DNA from 2 places in the Lactiplantibacillus argentoratensis genome. Region 1 is predicted to be linked to the other one. Evidence: riboswitches for the same ligand, from Rfam matches in the RefSeq annotation. Region 1 holds a riboswitch; the other holds the start of a gene.
What was found. Region 1 has a riboswitch for preQ1 ahead of V7R88_RS11415 (nucleoside hydrolase). Riboswitches for the same ligand answer to the same signal wherever they lie in the genome.

Region 1 (10,530 bases):
AGGTCGGCATAGGACGCGCACCGGCTGACGGAAAACAATCCAGTTAAACAGTCCGTTTTAACCATATTTAATGCCAATCTCTCAAATCGATGCATTATACACAAAGCCACCAACTTAAAATGATCAGCTTTCACTGATTGTCCTAAGTTGGTGGCTTTTACTTTATCAATCAAAAGACTTAATTGACTTCACCATTGGCCCACTAGTTAAAATAATTGCATCACGCTAATTACGATTGGTGGCACTAGCAAGGCTGGTAATAGGTTCAACGTACTGAATTGCTTGATTTTCAACATGCCTAAGCCGGATGCTAGAATCAAGATACCACCAACAATGGTAATTTCATTCAGTAACGCTGCACTCAATGCACCTTTCAAAATTAATGCTAAAACATACAGGCTCCCCTGCCAACAAAATAAGACGCCCGCCGCAATCGCGATGCCAAATCCGAAAGTGGATGCTAATACGATCGACGTGATGCCATCTAACATGCCATTCGTAAATAAAAAGGTGTAATCATGCTTTAAGGCTGCCTCAATCGGCCCCAAAATCGATAACGATCCAATACAGTACAGTAACACCGCAGTCGCTAGGCCTTCCGCTAAGTTGCCACCCGCCAAACGGCCCACCCAGCGGTCAAAATTCCCTTGAATATCCAAAGCTTGACCAATTAATCCACCAATCGCCAAGCTCACAATAAAAAGCACCGGGTACTTACTCTGCGGCATCCGTTGCACGACCGCATTAATGCCGATGACACAAGCCGCCAGCCCTAACGCTTGTAATAATATCGCATGGTAGGCCGGTTTGATTCCTTTCTTAAAAATACTGCCGACTAAGCACCCGGCTAAAATCATACTCGTATTAAAAATCGTCCCAATCATATCGCCACTCCTAATCAATAGCTTAATCCTTAGCGCTTATTTCAATTTAAAATAATTAATTATCATTTAGTATAAAGTCTAAAGTTACTTGAGGGTCAAGCCTTGATTGGTAATTGTATCTGCGTCACCGACTGTGCAACCTGATCTGTAATCCCATAATCAATCAGTGCTGTCTCAATAGCTGTTCCCGCCACGTGCCAGCCGTGAGCACGACAATCCGCTAACAATTGTCGATACTGCATCGGGGCATCCAAATGAGTGCCGTGAAAAATCCGCTGCGCATAGCTACCAGCCGCCAAGTGTTCTTGATGGGGTGGCACCGTATCACCCGGTTCAAATAATAAACAAATTCCCGCATAGCGGTCAAAATGTCCGGCTTGGATGGCTTGCTGGTCGAGCATCAGCGCAACCTTGCCGAGAAAGATTTCGTTCGTCGCGCCGGTCTGTGCGCGTAGCTTAGCAATAACAAGTTCAATATCATCTTGAGGGCGATAAGGCTGACGTAAAGCCACCATCGCTCTTTCAGGTAACGTCACGCATTCAGTCACATCAAAATTGGCACTTTGGGCCGTTTTAATCTGGGCCAAGCGTGTATTGATCCGTTGTTGTACCGCCGTTAATAATCGCAATTGCGCCTCAACCTGCTGCTGTTGGGTCGTTAACATACTCGTCAGCTTGGACAGTTCACGGGCCGCAAAAAAATCGGCAATCGTAGCTAATGGTAAGCCGAGTGCTCGCAAATATTTAATGGTACTCAACCGTTCGAACTGAGGCGTCCCATAATATCGGTAGTGACTATGCGGATTGACTCGTGCCGGCGTCAATAACCCAATCTCGTCATAATAGCGTAAAGTCGCCACTGGGATATCAAATAACTGTGCGAGTTGCCCAATCGAAAAATCAGTTGTCATCCGATCGCCATCCTCCCCTATAGGTCTTATCATAACTTAATCGCTGAAGTAATTGCTGTAACCAGAATAAGATATCATAAAAAAAGTTGCATTTCAGAAATTAATTTCTGAAATACAACTTTTGGGCCTATCAATCATCAGTGACCATCGCCATCGCATTATTAATGCAGAACTAACTGACAGAGCTGTTTTCAATTATTTCGTAATTGCGCGCGCATGCCCCGCCCGAATCTCAGCTAAATACTGATCACTTTTGGCCGTATCAAATTCATGTTCTGACTTACCGATAATTACCGCAGCTAATGAATTGCCGACCACGTTAACCACGGTTCGTCCCATGTCAACTAGCCGGTCGATTCCCGCAATAAAGGCGAGCCCTTGTACTGGCACGCCAATCGTTGAAATCGTCGCCAATAAGACAACAAACGAAGCCCCCGGCACACCAGCAATCCCCTTTGACGTAATCATAAGTACAATCAATAAAGTGATCTGTTGGCTGAGGGACAGGTGAATCCCATAAGCCTGAGCTAAGAAAAGCGCCGCTAACGATTGATAAATTGCGGAACCATCTAAGTTAAACGTATACCCAGTTGGGATCACAAATGAGACAATCCCTTCACTAACACCGTATTTCCCCATCTTATCGATAATGCGGGGCAGGGCCGCTTCAGAACTCGCCGTTGAAAAGCCAAGCACCATTTCATCACGAATGACCCGTAGTAGGTGCCAAATATTTAAACCGAATAACTTACCAACAATGCCCATCACAACCACAATAAAGATTGCCATGGTAATATAAGCAAGAATAATGAAATAGCCTAAAGGGGCCAGCGCCTTCAAGCCCATTTCAGCGACCGTTACCCCAATTAAGGCACAGACGCCAATCGGAGCCGTGTGCATGACCCAGTTCGTCACTTTGAACATAGCTTCGGCGACAGCGTTCATAAAGTCCAGAATAATTTTGCCTTGTTCGCCAATAGCCGCCGTCCCTAAACCAAAGAAAACGGCAAAAAAGATGACTGGAATCATGTCACCAGCTGACAATGATTTAAAGACGTTAGTCGGGATAATGCCCATGACCGTGGACCAAATACCATTGTGTGAGACCGTCTTAGCGGTTTGCACATACTGACTAATATTCGACGCATGTAGTTGATGAATATCGATATAGTCACCAGGGTGAAAAATGTTACCCATTAACAACCCTAAGGCGATCGCAATCGTCGTCATGATTTCGAAATAGATAATGGTTTTACCACCGATCCGACCTAGCTTTTTGAGGTCGCCCATATTAGCAATCCCGGTAATCAGACATGCCACCACGATTGGTAAAACGATCATTTGAATCAGACTGATGAACATCGTCCCGATGTTTTGCATCGCAGTAATCGCCGTTTTATTGCCATAAAAGACGACCCCTAATACAATTCCAAGCACTAGCCCAATTAAGATCTGCCAGCCCAAGCTCAATCGGAACTGGCGATACCGCTTCATCTTTCCCTGCTTTTCCAAGCTACTTCCGCCCCATTCTCATTTATGGATGTTTTTATGAAACATTGCACACAATATTAATATTTTAGCACATTTTCAGTCAATATGAGAATTAAATTAAAAAATCAATCATTAAAATCAAATGGTCCCATTGTAATAGACGTTAATCTCAGTTGCTTTCCTCATAATCACGTGATTGTCGCGGTGAATCACTATTTCCGTTACCATCAGAATCCGAACATTAACCAAAATAGCGACAATTAAAACTAGCTTGGTTAGCAGTTGTAATCATTCCTAACCAAGCTAGTTTTTTAAGCAAAAACTTTATTCAACGGTTGCGATTACGACACTTCATCATGTCGTCACTCACTAACCGATTTAAACCGCTATTTGGAACGGGTCATCCGGTCATAGACAGCGGCACTAACCCAATCAGCGGTCCACATCCATAAAACATGCCCAATGGCTTCTGACACGTGTTCGGTCATTGGTTGATCCTTCGCAGCGGGAACGGTCCCCAGTGCTGGCAAGATACCATGGTGAAAGGCTGTCCAGATACCTAACCCATACAACGCGCTGCTGCCACCTTTTGCCCGGGGGTGCTTGCGAGCCCATAAACTATAGGCCACAGCAAAGGTCGTTGAGAATCCGAAATGCATGACATAGCTGACACCTGGTAAATCATGACCAGAATATGAATACGTTGCATGCGTAACGCTGGCGGGAATCCCAATTTGTTGCAATAATTGTTGTGGGGGATTCGTTTGATCCCGCTGTGGCGTTCGTGGCGGTAGGATATTCTCCCACCCTAACTTAACTAAACCAGAAATCACACCACCAGTCACACCAGCAATAACTGCGGCCCGATGATTGAACTGCTTGTTCACCATTAATAATTACCTGCCTCTCTATTCAATAAATTAATCATACCAGCCTTGGTACCCATTTCGAAATAATTTAGCCTGGTAATTAAATAAAAAATTTGATTTACAAAAATGAACGTGATACGATTACCACATTGATTTATCACTTGATAAATGAAATTAAAAGGGAGGAATTGACATGTATTTAGGCTTAAAAGAAATGGCCCACGAAAAACTCAGATATGGGCTACTTAGCGGGGTTTTGCTACTAATTGCCCTCGTCGTCTTTATGTTAGCGGGCCTTGCTAACGGGTTATCCAATGGTAATCGTCAGGCTGTTGACCAGTGGCATGCTCAAACAGTTTATTTGAACGAAGATGCGAATCAGACACTGTCAGCATCCCAATTAAAACTAGCAGACCAAGATCGAATCAAAGGTCAGGACGTCGCACCCTTAGCTAGTCTGTCCGGTACTTTACGAACTGCCAGTAATGGTCAAAAGACTAACGCTAGCGCTTTTGGGACCACTCACGATAGTTTTCTGATGCCAAAAGTCATCTCAGGACACCGAATCAACGGCAAGAATCAATTATTGATTTCCGCGGGATTAAAAGACAAAGGCTATCGGATTGGTCAGAAAGTTCGCATTGGGACCACTGATCAAAAGGTAACAATCGTCGGTACTTTCAAAGCTAGTACCTATAGTATTGCGCCAACGGTCTACACGGACGTTGCCACGCTCAATCGTCTCAAAGGTAATCCCATCACCAGTGGCGATCAACAACCGGTCAACGCCTTTGTGACTAAAAAGAGTCATTTCAAGACTCAACATCATGGCAACATGCAACGTTTATCAATTGCCACGTTTATTGAAAAATTACCAGGATACAGCGCTGAGCAGTTGACACTCAACACGATGATTTACTTCTTGTTCGCAATTGCCCTAGCCGTGATTGGAATTTTCATGTTCGTTCTGACCCTTCAAAAACAAGCCTTGTTCGGGGTCTTAAAAGTACAAGGTATTGGTACCAAACACATCTTGGCTGCCCTACTCACCCAAAGTGTCGTCATGGCAATCATTGGTATCGGCATCGGCCTTCTAATTACGTTAGGCCTCGCGCAAATCATGCCCGCCGGATTACCATTCGCCATTGACTGGCCACAATTTGGTATTTATAGTGTGGCTCTCTTGTTAGCTGCAGTCGTCGGTGCCTTACTCTCATGGCGGACTGTCGCCAAGATTGACCCCGTCGTTGCCATTGGATAAGGAGGATGATATCAATGAGTCAACCAGTTTTAGCCTTACAAAATATTAATAAACAATTTGGTCACGGTCATACCGCTGTTAACGCTTTGACTGATGCCAATTTCGAAGTCAGTGCTGGCCAATTCGTCGCGATTATCGGCCCCTCTGGCTCAGGTAAATCCACCTTTTTGACGATTGCTGCCGGTTTACAAACGCCAACAAGTGGTCAAGTTATTCTGAACGGACAACCACTATCGAATCAAACGGAAAAACAGCGCTTAGCCTACCGTTTCAATGAAATTGGCTTTATCTTGCAGAGTTCCAATCTGATTCCATTCCTGACGGTTCGTGAACAGTTCAAGCTCGTCGATAAAATGGCCCGGCGCAAATTTGATCAAGCAGGCACCGATGAATTACTAGCAGAGTTAGCCCTTACTGAAGTTCGGGATGCCTACCCAAGTGACCTCTCCGGTGGTGAACGCCAACGTGTTGCCATCGCCCGCGCTCTTTACAATGATCCAAGCGTCATTCTCGCAGACGAACCGACCGCCAGCCTGGACACGCCCCGCTCCATCGACGTCGTCAAGCGCCTCGTCAACGAAGCTCATCAGCACCAAAAGGCCATCGTAATGGTGACCCATGACCAGCGGCTAATTGATGACTGTGACGTGGTCTATCAAATTGAAGATGGTAAGATGAGTCGCCGCGATTCGTAGCGATATTGACCACTGCACTTTAACCTCATAACAACAAAAATGACCTCGCAATAATATTCCTGCGAGGTCATTTTTATTGTTCATATTCACACAACTTATCAGGTACTACAAATCGAAAGCTAGAGTTTACCAAGCTCAAAGACAGCCTGCTTCGGCCCGCTGGAAAAAGTGCGAGTTAGCGTAAACATGCTTAGATTTAGTCATCCGTTCAACTAATTAGCTTGCGGCAATTTATATCGCAATGCGCGGTAAACAAGTGCGACCACGTACACTGTGATAAACCGATCTAAATAATCCGTTCCCACTTGTATCAAGAAGACGGCCATCGTTTTGCCCATACCGGTACCTAATAATAATTGGACTAGCATGCTCGAACCAGACGATGTGATGCCATGAAATAAGATGACCGTAATCGCCGTGGATAAAAGTGTTCCGGGAAGTGAAATAACACCAGCTAGCCACCAATTTGACCGCCACGTGCCCGGCTTGATTCGCCGATATAGCAGACCAGCAACTAACCCAGTCAGCAGTTGAACGGGCATGAAGAACAGCGAGTACAGGTCTGTCGTCGCACCCACGATAACTCCGGTGGCACCCCCGGCCAACATTCCACCCAGTGGTCCAAACACAGCAGCAGCCAAAACGGTACCAATTGAATCTAAATAAATCGGTAATTTTAACATCAAGGCAATGTTACTGCCAACAATATTCAGGGCAATGCAGAGCGCCAATAACGTAATTGCCCGCGTTTTTATTCTCTTCATGCACTCACCAATTGGTGCAAGACTTGCGTTAAATCAGGATCAGCCGCACCGACCACAGTCGTTAAGAACAACCGCCAAAAAGCTACGACGTCAACCTTCGTCATGATTTGACTATTGGGTGTGTTGTGCCAGAAATCATGATCATCCACGATTGACTGCCCACGCGCGATACCATCCGTCACAACCGTCGTGTAGCTTTCAAAGCCACTCAGAATCGTTGGGTCAAGCATTCCGGCCACGGCCAACGGATCATTGATCACACAACCAATAACCCGTTCATATTCCCAATGAAAGTCAAAATAGAAGGTTGTAATTTTCTCAACAAACGCCCCCATTGCTGGATTGACGTCTTTAATATACGTTAATAAACTGGGTGTCAACACGATGTTACGCGTGACGTCTAAACCAACCATCTGAATGGGAACAGGCATCAAGTCAAAGACGACCTTGGCCGCATCCGGGTCACACCAGAAGTTGTATTCAGCTACTGGCGAACAATTCCCGTGACTCCGATAACTTCCACCCATCAGTGTAAATTGATCGACTTGTTCAAATAAGCGTGGATCACGTTGCAGTACCGTTGCAATGTTCGTCAACGGTCCCAACGCTAAAATCGAAGTATCAGGTGCTTCAATCAGCGTCTCTTCAATAAAACCAGCGGCATCTTGAATCGGTCGTACCGCCGTTACCGCTGGAATCTGACTATTCCCTAAACCATCATCGCCGTGGGTGTCTTGCGCACTCGTATAGGCGACTTCCAATGGGCGATTAGCGCCCAAATAGACTGGAATATCCAATCGATCAGCCAAATCTAAAATTTTCAGTGCATTTTCCGCACCGATATGGGTTGGCACGTTCCCACAAACAATTGTAATCCCAATCACATTAAGTGCCGGTGATTTAAGCGCCAATAATAGTGCTAAACTATCATCGATCCCGGGATCACAGTCAATAATAACGTTACGCGTCGCATTCATTCTCTTACCTCCGATAACTGAAGTTCTTGGTTTTTTATCCTGGGAAGTTTACGAACCAGGCCAGCTCGCCTAATTAGGTCAAACTGTATGTGATGAAATGCTAATCCAATTATAGCGGACGGTGGGGCCCTTGAAAACCACCAATCGTTACTCCGACTCACATCTTGATTGCCGCATGCTACTTCTCCGACAATGATCACCACGACCTGCTTAACCCGCTGTGAATACTCATCCCCATTAGCCCCGCAACATCATTATTTGCAGTATTCATACGCTCCCAGCGACACCTTAAGTAGTTTCCCACCTCCCATTTCGAACCAATTATTTAATTATGTTACTGAACTTTTACCGGAGTTCAGCAAGTGAATGACAGGAAAACATGGTACAATATGACTACTAAAGATAAAGTAGGTGTCGAATCATGCGTAAAGTTCAGTTTTATGGGGCCATTTCAATTGACGGTTGTTTAGCCACTAAGGATAATCGGCTGGACTGGCTGTTCAAAACAGCTGGTGCCAACGATGCCCCCACCGAAGCATTTATGCAGCAAGTTGATACCGCCATCATGGGCCGCCATACTTACGAATACACGATGGAACAAACCACTGATCAACTCATTAATCCATATAATCCGGCGACCCACAATATTGTCATGACTTCCCACCCCCACACCGGCGATGAACGCACACAGTTCACCAACACGCCCGTCACGGAAATCGTCGAAGACTTGCGCCGTGCCACTGGCCAAAATATTTGGATTGTGGGCGGTGCTGGCGTCTTAATGCCGTTATTAGCTGCTGATTTAGTTGATGAACTCTACATTCAGATTGCACCGGTCATTTTGGGTGATGGTATTCCCTTATTTAAAGCAATTGACCAGCAACAGCGCTTTGAATTAGTTGACACCAATCGATATGGTCAGCTCGCCGAAGTCCACTATCAACGTTTAACAACTGAATAATGTCGTGATTAAAAAATCCCAGCCCGTTTGCAACACGCAAACAAGTTGGGATTTTCAATTGCTTTAAGCTTCACGTTGGCGTTTAACCGCCTGACGAAGTAATAGCGGTGCAATCAGCGTCGTTAAAATGATTGCTGTGATGACTGCCGAATAACGATCAGCTGATAGTAATTTACCTTGATAACCTATCTGTGCAATGATCAGGGCCATCTCCCCACGTGACACCATGCCGGCGCCAATCTCATAGCCGCTTAACCAATTAAAACCCGCTAACCGTGCGCCGCCCCCGGCACCAATGAGCTTAGTGGCAATTGCCGCAACGGTAATCACAACGATGAACCAAAAATCGTTCAAGAAACCATTGAATGACATATTCAGCCCAATACTAACGAAAAAGACTGGGATAAATACAGCATTACCAATGGGTTGAATATGCTCATCGATAACTTCATGATAGTCCGTCTGACCAACGGCGATACCGGCAAAGAACGCGCCAATCACAGCACTTAAACCGATTGCGTCCGCTAAGTATGAGAGTCCAAAACAAATCACTAGTGACATCAGCGTGATGGAGGTTGGAACCAGTAGGGCATTCCCCACGGCCATTAAATGTGGCACCACCCACTTGACCACAAAGTACAGCGCCACAAAGAACGCCAACTGAATCGCCAGCGAGAGTCCCAAGTTGGTTGAGGCATGACTACCGCCACCACTGACTTCACTGCCAAATAAGCTGATCATCAAACTCAGAATCAAAACAGCCAGGACGTCATCAACGACCGCTGCACCTAAAATCGTCGTTCCTTCTTTACCATCGAGAGCGCCTAACTCTTTGAGAACCGCGACTGAAATCGAAACCGATGTGGCCGCGAAGGTTACGCCCAAGAACAAACTTTCAGTGGCGTTAAGGTGAAATAGTTGGCTACACCAGTCAATCACCGCAACGGGTAGAATGACCCCCAGGACCGCAACTAACAAACTAGGACGCCAATACTTCTTCAGCAATTTCAAATCGCTCTCTAAGCCGGCCATGAACATTAAAATAATCACGCCAAGCTCCGCGAAGTCTTTGATAAAACTTGTTGCTGAGACCCAACCTAATACGGCTGGACCAAGTATAATTCCACTTAACAATTGGCCAATCACCGCGGGTAGGCCCATTCGGACACTCAGGTGACCCGCAACCGCCGTAACAATTAAAATCAACGCTAAACTACCAACGTAATCCATTAAAAACCTCCTAAAAAAGGGCACTGCAAGCTCTGACTACCCAACCCAAAAGTAGTCCGAATTCTTGAAGTGTCCTTCAACCGTAAAATCTATTGTGCAATTAGTATAGCATATTTTTATGAGTCTAGCCGTGACATCTACTTATGAAAGCGGTTATAATAACTCATATACTGTTAACTGAAAGGTCGCTTAGTCGTGTTGAACATTCCTGATTTTCGTCAACGTTTTGGTTTTTTAGTCTTTTCCATTATTCTGAATTCTGCTGCCAACGCGCTCACCATCGCCACCAGCCTAGGCAGCGCCGTCTGGACTGGCTCCAGCGTTAATCTAGCTGACTGGACCCATATTTCATTAGGAACCACCTTATTACTGTACGGTGTGGTTGTCACGATTCTCAACCAACTTCTGTTAGGTCACTTTGATCGGCGGCGGTTTATCTCCAACTTGCTCTATATCGTGCCCTTTAGTTACCTGGTCCAATTTATCG
Region 2 (10,530 bases), 1.1 Mb from region 1:
ATGGCAGCAGTGCAGGCGACCTTACGTGATAACCAGATTATGATCGATGTTGATTTACATCACGGTACAGCAAGTGGTCAGGCTTGGGGTTGTGACTTGACTTACAACTACGTCAAAATTAACGCGAGCTATCATACTTAAACGGAGGTGGTGAAAATGACAAAATTAATTGTAATTAAGATTGGGGGCCAGGCGATTAGCCAATTGAGTAACACTTTCTTTGACCAAATCGCACAGTGGTACCAACAGCATTATCAGATTCTGATCGTACACGGTGGGGGACCGATGATCAATCGACTGACGACTCAGCTTGCTTTGCCCGTGCATAAGATGAACGGGTTGCGGGTGACGGATGCGGCGACCTTAGTGCTGACCAAGTTGGCCCTGCTAGGAGATGCGCAACCAGCCTTACTTGCAAAATTAACGCAACATCACCTACCTGTGTTGGGGCTCAATGCGGCGGATAATCAGTTACTAACTGGTGAATTGATTGATTATCAACAGCTAAGGTATGTCGGCCGGCTCACCGCTGTCAATCAAGTGCAATTAATGCAATTGTTGGCTCATCATATCGGTGTTTTGGCCCCTTTAGCCTTAACCGAGACGGGACAATGGCTCAATGTCAATGCGGATATGGCAGCGACCGTGCTAGCCCAACAACTACATGCTGAAAAATTGGTTTTGCTAACCGATGTCCCGGGAATTATACATCACGGTAATGTGATGACGTCACTATCGGCACAACAAGCTCAGCAATTGATTCGAACAGCTGTGATCACCGCGGGAATGCAACCCAAAGTTCAAGCTGCAATTGCCGCGATTCAGACGGGAGTCAAGCAGGCTATTATTACAAATGCAATCGATCAACCAGGAACCGCAATTGTTCAGGAGGTGGCCGTATGACCATGCAACACGTGTTTCCAACCTATCAACGTTTTCCATTTGCCATTACAGATGGTCAGGGCGTTCATCTGACTGATAATCATGGCAAGACGTATTTAGATTTTACAGCGGGAATCGGGGTTTGCAACTTTGGGTATCACCAACCACAAATTCAGGCAGCCGTCACCCAGCAGTTGACGCATATCTGGCATACGTCGAATTTATACGAAAATGAATTACAAGATGCCGTTGCTGGCCTGTTAGCGAATGGTGAAGAGCGACTCGTATACTTTGCAAATTCCGGAACCGAAGCCAATGAAGCTGCATTAAAACTCGCACGGAAGTACACGGGTAAAACCGGCATCTTAGCTTTTCAGCATTCATTTCACGGTCGAACCTATGGCGCTATGTCGATGACGGGCAATCCTCATATTCAGGTTGGCTATGCGCCATTAGTACCTGGCATCACGTTTGCAACCTATAATGACGACGCGGCTTTGGACAAAATCACACCAGAGTTGGCGGCCGTTATTTTAGAAGTCGTTCAAGGTGAAGGCGGCGTCTTTGCGGGACAAACAGCTTGGTTACAAGCGGTTAATGCGAAATGCCAAGCAACGGGTGCTTTGTTGATTATTGATGAGGTGCAGACGGGAATCGGTCGGACTGGTTACCGGATGGCCTATGAAGGTTACGGCCTGGATCCTGATATCTACACGGTTGCCAAGGGCTTAGCGAATGGCTTGCCAGTGGGGGCAATGGTTGGTCAGCGGCAATTAGCCACTGCCTTTGGTCCGGGCAGCCATGGCTCGACGTTCGCCGGTAATGCTGTTGCTATGGCGGCGGCAAAACGTGTCTTGACCCAATTAACACCGGCGCTGTTAACGACGGTTCGGGCCCATGCCGAACTTGTCTGGCAAGCCCTAGCGACTCAAGTCGAACCGATACCGGTAGTGAAACAAATCACGGGGAAGGGCCTAATGATTGGAATCCATTTAAATGAACAAATCCCGGTTAATCAAGTCATCACCCGGCTACAAGTAGAAGGCTTATTGACGTTATCAGCTGGCGATAATACGTTACGTTTGTTACCCCCAATTGTGATGCAACCGGCCGATTTATTAGCTGGGATTGCCTTGATTGCAAAGGTACTGACAACTTTGACAACGGAGGTCACGACGAATGAATAATCAATTTGAAGGCCGGTCATTCTTGAAGGAAATCGACTATACACCAACAGAATTAGCTTACTTAATTGACTTTGCTAGTCACTTGAAGACCCTTAAAGCACACCATATCCCACACCCTTATTTACAAGGAAAAAATATTGCGTTGCTGTTTGAAAAAACGTCGACACGGACACGTACTGCGTTTACTGTGGCGGCTAATGATCTGGGCGCGAATCCAGAGTTTTTAGGTAAAGACGACATCCAATTCGGGACGAAGGAGTCAGTTGTTGATACGGCGAAAGTACTGGGGTCCATGTATGATGGCATTGAATTTCGGGGCTTTAAGCAAAGCACGGTCGAAGACTTAGCGACCTATAGCGGTGTGCCAGTCTGGAACGGGTTGACCGATGAGTGGCACCCGACGCAGATTTTAGCGGATTTTTTAACTTTAAATGAACATTTTGGTCATTTAAAAGGGTTGACGTTAGCGTACGTTGGTGATGGTCGCAATAATATGGCTAACAGTTTACTTGTGGCGGGAGCGATGCTCGGTATCAATATCGCTATCGGGGCCCCGGTAGCGTTACAGCCAGCCCCAGCCGTGGTCGCGTTGGCCCAACAGTATGCACAGGCAGCTGGGAGCACGGTCGTGATTACGGCTGATCCGCAACAAGCCGTTACTCAGGCTGATGCGCTTTATACGGATGTCTGGGTCTCAATGGGCGAGCAGGTCGACTATGGTGAGCGGATCAAGCAACTATTGCCGTTTCAAATTAATACTGCGTTGCTCGCAGCTACTGGCAAGTCATCGACGATTGTCATGCATTGCTTACCAGCACTACACGATCTAAAGACGCAGTTGGGAGCCAAATTAGGCGAACAGTACGGAATGACGGCGTTTGAAATTACGGATGATGTCTTCCAGAGTAAGCAGGCGGTCGTCTTTGAAGAGGCCGGCAACCGGATGCCAGCAATTAAGGCGGTAATGGCGGCTACATTAGGTAACTTATTTATTCCTACCAGCATTTTCAATTAACAAGCTTGCGGGAACTACTAGAGCGTGCTACGATTATATTCGCTTTGTTTCAATCAATACGTGGTTCGTAACCATCCCACGTTAAAAAAACTAGGAGGAATTAAGCGAATGACACAATCAAAAATTCGACCATGGATTATCAATGCCCTAGTCGCTGCAATGTATGTTGTATTATGCCTAGGCCCCGCAGCTTTTAGCTTGGCATCGGGCGCAATTCAATTCCGCGTTTCTGAAGGGTTGAACCACTTAGCCGTGTTCAATCGCAAGTATGTTTGGGGAATTGTTGCCGGCGTTATTTTATTTGATGCTTTTGGCCCCGGTGCGAGTCTCCTCAACGTTCTCTTTGGTGGTGGCCAATCATTACTGGCCTTGCTGGTATTGACGTGGCTGGCGCCCAAGTTGAAGACGGTTTGGCAACGGATGTTACTGAATATCGCATTATTCACCGTTTCAATGTTTATGATCGCGTTGATGATTACCATGATGAGTAGCGGCGTCGCTTTCTGGCCGACGTATCTAACAACTGCTTTATCAGAGTTGATTATCATGAGTATCACCGCGCCAATTATGTACAGCTTGGATCGGGTCTTGCACTTTAGTGACCGGATTCAGTAGAGTGTGACTTTTACAAATCAGACTAAAAACCGTTATTTCGATGAAGGATGAGTCATTGAAATAACGGTTTTTTTGTCGAGTCATTACGATGTCAGTTGAACAAAATAATCTAATCGACTCATAGTGAAGTTGGCGCTAAGAGTTCATTATGGGCAGATATAGTGCATAATGACTGGTGTTCATTTCAGAACCCAGACAATTATTTGAAGTAAGCACGCGTATAATCGTTTTCGCCAACCGCATGATAGCTGACACCATTTAAATTAGAATTTACAAGGTGACTTTCAGTCATGTTGTAAAGCGGTACGACTGCTGCTGTTTGGTTGAGACGTTTGGCGGCAGTTCTCATATTTTGCCAGTATGATTGTGTGTTAGTTGCGTTCTGGTTGTGTGCAGCGGTGATTTGTTGATTGAAAACAGTGTCATCATAGTGCCCGTAGTTTTGCGGATTGTTCTTTGTCAGAATGTCGAAAAAGGAAATCGGGTCCGCGTAGTCTGCTAGCCAGAGTGTATAAGTCAAATCGTAATTTCCGTTAGTAACTGCTTCGCCGGAGGCCTTTGAAGGTATCGCTGAAACTGACACTTTGGCATGTTTCAGGTTTTGTGCTACAGCGGCTTGAACAAACTGGTCAATATTCTTAGCGACCGTTGTGTCATCACTAACTAGCTTTAATGTTACAGAAGAACGGCCAAGTTGCTTGAGACCCTTATTCCATAATACTTGTGCTTTAGCAACATTGTGTCGGTAGGTGCTTTGAGTTTCAGTACCAAAATCCTTGCCCGTAGTGGGATCGGTGGTTAAACCTGGTGTGACATAATTGTAAGCAGGTGTTGAACCATCACTCAAAATATTTTTGGTGAGTGTTTTTTTATTAAGCACAAGATTCAAGGCTTGACGTAAATATTGATTGTTTAAAGCCCGATTTTTTTGCATGTTGAGACGTAAATAATAAGTGCCAGCTTTACTGACGTGTTTCAGATGCGAGTCATTTTGAACACCCTGCGCGGTGACGCCGGTGACAGTAGCGTCATCTAATTTATTTTGTGAGAAGAGATTATGGGCAGTTGTGGAGTCCTTGACAACTTGCATTGTTATTTTATTTAACTTGATGTCACTTTTATCGTAATAGTATGTATTTTTTAACAAATTCCAAGAATCATTAGTCCCGTTCCAACCTTTAACGGCGAACGGGCCATTGTAGGCCATTTTTGTACTAGTAGTTCCGTAATCTTTCCCGTATTTGGACACCACTTGATGATCCTGGGGAAAGAAAGCTGGCATGGTGAGCATCTTACTCAAGTATGGCATGGCGTGGCTGAGCGTAACTTTTAAAGTGTGCTTATTCACTGCAGTAACGCCCAATGATTTAACAGATTTATGTCCGGCTGAAATTTGAGCAGCGTTTTTGATACCTTCGTATATGTAACTATAACCAGAGGTAGAAGTGGCACTGACAGAGCGTTGCCAAGCGGTTACGAAATCTTTGGCAGTGACGGTGTGACCATTACTCCACTTTGCATTTCGTCGTAAGTGAAAGGTGTAGGTTTTGCCATGATTTGTTGGTTTAACGACTTTAGTGGCCATTGCACCGACCACTTTATTCTGAGCGTTCATGCGATAGAGACCTTCCATGGACTGCTGTAAGACGTTCCATTGTGTAAGTGTGGCTGTATTTGAGGTATCCAATGAGGTCAATTCACTATCCTGCATCAAATGCAGGGTTTTCCTGGTGGTTGTGACATTGGCATGTGCTTGCCCACAAGCGGTTAGACTACTTAGTACTAGTAAAAGGCAACTAATAGTTGTCAATTTTTTCATCAACATTAGCGTTCCTCCTCAATTAATATGCTGTAAATTGATTGGTTTCGACATCGGTGAGATAGCGTCTCAAGTTATGGAAGAAAGCGTCTGGATTATCTACACTATGACAATGTCCACCATCTGGCGTTAAAGTTAACCGTGCCTGTGGAAGAGTTTGCTGCATACGCCGAGCGACTGATAGTGGCATCGTATCGTATTCCCCAAAGGTGAGCAAAGTTGGCGTTGTGATTTTATGGAGGTTTGCACGTTGATCCCAGCCATTTAATGCCCCAACCATAACGAACTCGTTATTGCCCTGAAAATAATTATAGACAGGTGTAGCTAGTGTTGAGACTAATTGACGAGGCGCATTTTCCGGATGGCGACAAACGAAGTGCTGGTTGAGAGTCGTGACAAGACGTTGGTATTCTGGATCATCAAAGGCTTCAGCGCTTTCAATACCTCGCATATAGCTAACTTGGCTTGCTGTTAACGTTTGTTCGCGCAATTTATTGACGTGTGGTGTGTATTCGGCAATGTTATCAATCATACTCATGATAATTAAGCCTTTGAGGTGCTGACCATATTTCAAAGCATATTCTTGAGCCAATAAGCCACCCCACGAGTGCCCAAGTAAGTAGAAATCTTCGAGTCCGAGCTGCTGGCGGACTTCTTCTAGTTCAGATAAATAATAATCCAAGGACAAGAACTGTTGATTTTCGGGCCTTGAAAAGTCAGGTTGATCTGAGTAAAAGGAGCCTAATTGATCATACATGCTGACTTGAAAATTGTCTTCACCTAGCTCAGTGGCAAAGTTTTCAAATTCGGTATGATTACTACCAGGGCCACCGTGAACACATAATACTTTGACTGGTCCGTGACCAACTGTACGAGTAAATAAATGAAAACCATTTTTGAGCTGCACCAAATGAGTTCCTGTTAACATAGAAATTCCTCCTTCGATTAGACAATAAAAACGCCCTATACCAATCAAGTAGTTGATTGATATAGGGCGTTTCCGCGGTACCACCTATTATTTGCCAGTAAACTGGCCTCACTTCACGCACGGTAAATTAAGTGACGATGCGCTAGCATGATAATGGATGCTGCCATTAAGTACTCACAAATAATGATTGCACTTACCGTGATTAGGGGATTTTCACAAGATAGCAGTATGAGTTCCTTTCACCAGCCGGAACCTCTCTGAACAATTGCTTAAGTGCTACTTTCCTAATCGTCGCGTTTAATTGTTTTCTAATCTTTATTTAATGTTGACTACTTTATCATTGACTTTCATGCTTGTCAAATGATTTTAGATAAATGACATTGCTTGTTAAAATTAGCAGGTAGATTTAAATGGTTTGAAATTAGTCAGCGGTAATTTAATGCTGCATCAAGATTCCAGTGTGTGTTCTACTAAGGCCTCCGGGGCTGGGTGACAATCGCTGGAATGTCCACAAGGTCGATTTGAGCTAACGCACTAACCCTAGCGCGCAATCTCAAATATGAGTCCTATTCTAAGTCGGAGATAATTTTCTTCTGGCTTAGAATAACTTAGCATAGCAAGTACAGGCTTCAGTGGCACCGAGCACGTTTCGGTAAGCTGCTTGAATGGCAAATGAACGGCCAGCAATTGTGACGCGATTTTTCGACTCAAATCTGCGCCCACCACGTTCCAACAATTGTGAGAAATACCTGGAGGTCGGTGCTAGGACGACATACTGATGCCAACTCGAATTGCGCCCAGCGGTCTTAAGCGGGTCGCTTTTGATCTGAAAATTCATCTCATTAAAAAAAGCCCCAAGGTAACCTCGGGGCAACTGATATTATTCAGCTTGTAAATCTTCCACTTCGATGACTTTAAATTGTTTGCGATTCAAGTTGTCGATAATTCGTTTGAGCTTTTCACTGTCGACATTTTCTGGCAAGGTAAAGAGCGTCCGATAACCGAGTGTCCCGTTTTGGACGTCTAAGGTCAGGCAGCCGGCGATTGAAGTATATTTCGTGATAATCTTAGCCATGGCTGCAAGATCACCACGTTCACCAACGGAGACAACTGTTAAAACATAGCTACCAACATTAACGTTCCAAGATTGTGAGAGCATGTCGAGCAGACGCGTATGAGTGAGAATGCCATAGAAATAACCGTGTTCATCGAGCACCGCAATGTATGGCAAATCTTTGATGGAGAAGAAGATGTTGTAGAAGGCGGAGTCGACTTGAATCGTTTTCGTGGCATTTTTAAGCAGGGTCGTCACGGGAAGCGACATGTCGCCACCACGGGATTTGTGCCGGTAGATGTGCATCTTGTAGATATTACCGCGGAAGATATGACCGGTTTCATCTAAGATTGGAATACAGCGGAAGCCGGAATCTTCCAGGACTTTTAAGGCGTCCTCTAAGGTCGCGTCCGCCGTAATGGTGACGAGGCGTTCTTTGGGCTTAACGAGTGTTTTTAATAGCATAGCAGTTGGTCCCCCAGATTTATTAGTTTGTTTTAATAAATAATACCATAAAACGACCGCTTACACGTATCATTATGACATAAAACGACGGCTAAAAGGGATGAAAAAGCCGGCATGATAACATTCAGACCGGCTTGGCTAAATTAGATTTAAATTAGAAAACAATGACTGGTGTTCCGACTGGCACGGTAGCAAAAACTTTTTTCATGACAGAAGGTGGGGTGTTCACACAACCATGCGAGCCGTGCTTCTTGTACCAAGTACCACCATATTGAGTTTGCCATGAAGAATCGTGAATTCCTTCGCCAGTGTCATCGAACGGCATCCAATAAGAAACTGGTTGGGAATAACTTGAGCCATCGTCATTATCACCTTTAAGGGTCGCGTTCTTTTCCTTATTCCAGATGTACCAAACACCCGTTGTTGTAGCGTGTTTACCGGGCTTTCCAGTAACGATGTCCGTTGAAACTTTGAGCTTTCCATCAACGTAGACGTACATATGCTGATTTTCTTTATCAACTTCGACGTAGGTGTTGCCGATGTCAGTGCCCTTGTTGTTATATCCGGAACCACTGGTGATTGGTGAGCGGGTAAAGTCCTTGCCCTTCAAGATTTCAGTAGCGAGGGCTTTGGCTTCCGATTCAGTTTTGATGGTCCAGCCATAAAACCCGCCGCTGACGGATACGGTTCCACGCGCCGTACTCTTGAACTGACGCGTCGTATGATAGGTATGATACTTATCATTCAATTGCTTCACGTAAGTCAGAACAGCGTTTTGGTCTAAACTCACTTTACCTTGCTTATCGACTTTAATCCAACTGAGAATTAGGTCGTGAGGAATCGTGAATTTATGACCGTTGATATTATAGGTGGCCTTTTCGGTAGCGTATTTCGCTGATTTTGCTTTGGCCGTCTTTAAACTAGCACTCGTGCTGGTAACGGTCGGAGTGACGTAGGCGTCTTTAAGGGTGATATGACTGTCACCATTACTAATTGCTTTGGTGACGACCGTCTTAAGTTTAGCTTGATCTAATTCGGTTCCTTGAACTTCTTTCTTAATCTCAACTTGGTTATGTTGATAAACTAACTTGGCGTTTTCAGTTTTTGTTCGTTTGGTTTGATTGGCAGTCGTGGTGATTTTTTGTAGTAGGGTTTTCAAATCAGTATGATTGATGGTTAGTTGTCCAACCGCTGAGCTATCATCAGCCTGAGCCGATTGCAATAGTGCAAGGGGCCAACGCCAGTAGTTTTGTTTGGTCACTAATTTGGTTAAATCTTTTTTAGTATTGATTGTAATACCGGCTGATTTGCTGGTAAATGAGTACTTTGTTTGGCCGTTTTCAATAATTCGATAAGTGCGATGTTCTAAAGCGCGATTAACTTTCGGTGCTGCTTGAGCGGCGGTTTTACCACTGACGTCAACACCAGCGACCGACGTATTACTGAGGAACGTTTGTTGATGTTGCCAGATTAAGCTCGTGGCAACATATCCGATGACGAGGAGACCGAGGATACTGCCCCCAATCATAAGTCCACGTTTATGTTTCATAATTAAGTTGGTCCTCCATATATTCGTAATATTCTCACCTTATAACAGAAGTGAGATGAGTGCAAACTTCAAGGCCGGTAATCGTGATAAGAAAGTTTTAAAAATAGCCTTTAGTGCGTGTTGCGCTTTAATGAATCGCTAAGGTACCCTCAAGCAAATAAAAAAACGCCCGTCTGCTATAGACGAGCGTTCATCATACATTTAATCGTATTAAATGATTATTTGTTTTCTAATTCAGCTAAACCGTCGTTAAGCACTTTTTTCAAAGTTGCGGCGGAATCTTGCATCTTCTTGAGTTCGTCAGCTGAAAGTGGTGATTCGATGATTTGTTTCAAACCAGTTCCACCAATCACAGCCGGAGTCCCGATATAAATGTCGTTTAAGCCGTATTGGCCGTCCATGTAGGCACCTACTGGTAAAACGGCATTTTCATCACGTAAAATGGCTTTGGAAATCCGCATTAAAGCAGTCCCGATACCGTAGAACGTGGCACCCTTCAAGTTGATGATGTCGTAAGCTTTGTTACGAACACCGTCTTCTAACTTGGCTAAATCTTCGTCAGAAACGCCTTGTTCCTTAGCGACATCGCGAACTGGACGTGTCCCGATGGTTGCAGTTGAGTAAGCAGCAAATTCAGAATCACCGTGTTCACCCATGATGTAAGCATCAACGGAACGAGGATCAACATTGAATTGTTTGCCTAACGCAACGCGTAAACGTGAAGAGTCTAAGGAAGTCCCTGAACCAATGACACGATCCTTTGGGAAACCTGAGAATTTCCAAGTAGCGTAAGTTAAGATGTCAACAGGGTTAGCAGCAACTAAGAAGATGCCGTCAAAGCCGGAGTCAACAACTGGTTTGACAATGGATGATAGGATATTTAAATTCTTGTTAACTAAGTCTAAACGTGATTCACCAGGCTTTTGAGGCGCACCGGCTGTAATAACAACTAAGTCAGCGTCCTTACAATCTGAATATTCGCCTGAGTAAATCTTCTTGGGAGCGGTGAATGCTTG

Region 2: linked by a shared signal. The riboswitch ahead of V7R88_RS02080 (QueT transporter family protein) and the one ahead of V7R88_RS11415 (nucleoside hydrolase) in region 1 are both predicted to bind preQ1.

The regions. Positions count from the first base shown of each region.
Region 1 covers NZ_CP147647.1:2,357,575-2,368,104, forward strand. Annotated here, with positions in the region: gene V7R88_RS11380 (DUF554 domain-containing protein) at 207-884, opposite strand; gene V7R88_RS11385 (MerR family transcriptional regulator) at 980-1,795, opposite strand; gene V7R88_RS11390 (cation:dicarboxylate symporter family transporter) at 1,991-3,289, opposite strand; gene V7R88_RS11395 (YagU family protein) at 3,673-4,176, opposite strand; gene V7R88_RS11400 (ABC transporter permease) at 4,349-5,416, shown strand; gene V7R88_RS11405 (ABC transporter ATP-binding protein) at 5,431-6,111, shown strand; gene V7R88_RS11410 (ECF transporter S component) at 6,324-6,875, opposite strand; gene V7R88_RS11415 (nucleoside hydrolase) at 6,872-7,852, opposite strand; PreQ1 riboswitch class I at 7,873-7,917, opposite strand; gene V7R88_RS11420 (dihydrofolate reductase family protein) at 8,274-8,813, shown strand; gene V7R88_RS11425 (cation:proton antiporter) at 8,877-10,043, opposite strand; gene V7R88_RS11430 (YczE/YyaS/YitT family protein) at 10,239-10,530, shown strand, end outside.
Region 2 covers NZ_CP147647.1:447,554-458,083, forward strand. Annotated here, with positions in the region: gene argJ (bifunctional glutamate N-acetyltransferase/amino-acid acetyltransferase ArgJ) at 1-141, shown strand, start outside; gene argB (acetylglutamate kinase) at 157-903, shown strand; gene V7R88_RS02070 (acetylornithine transaminase) at 900-2,069, shown strand; gene argF (ornithine carbamoyltransferase) at 2,062-3,084, shown strand; PreQ1 riboswitch class I at 3,139-3,184, shown strand; gene V7R88_RS02080 (QueT transporter family protein) at 3,193-3,699, shown strand; gene V7R88_RS02085 (peptide ABC transporter substrate-binding protein) at 3,899-5,524, opposite strand; gene V7R88_RS02090 (proline iminopeptidase-family hydrolase) at 5,541-6,446, opposite strand; gene V7R88_RS02095 (hypothetical protein) at 7,045-7,284, opposite strand; gene cbpA (cyclic di-AMP binding protein CbpA) at 7,327-7,965, opposite strand; gene V7R88_RS02105 (L,D-transpeptidase family protein) at 8,120-9,514, opposite strand; gene V7R88_RS02110 (L-lactate dehydrogenase) at 9,733-10,530, opposite strand, start outside.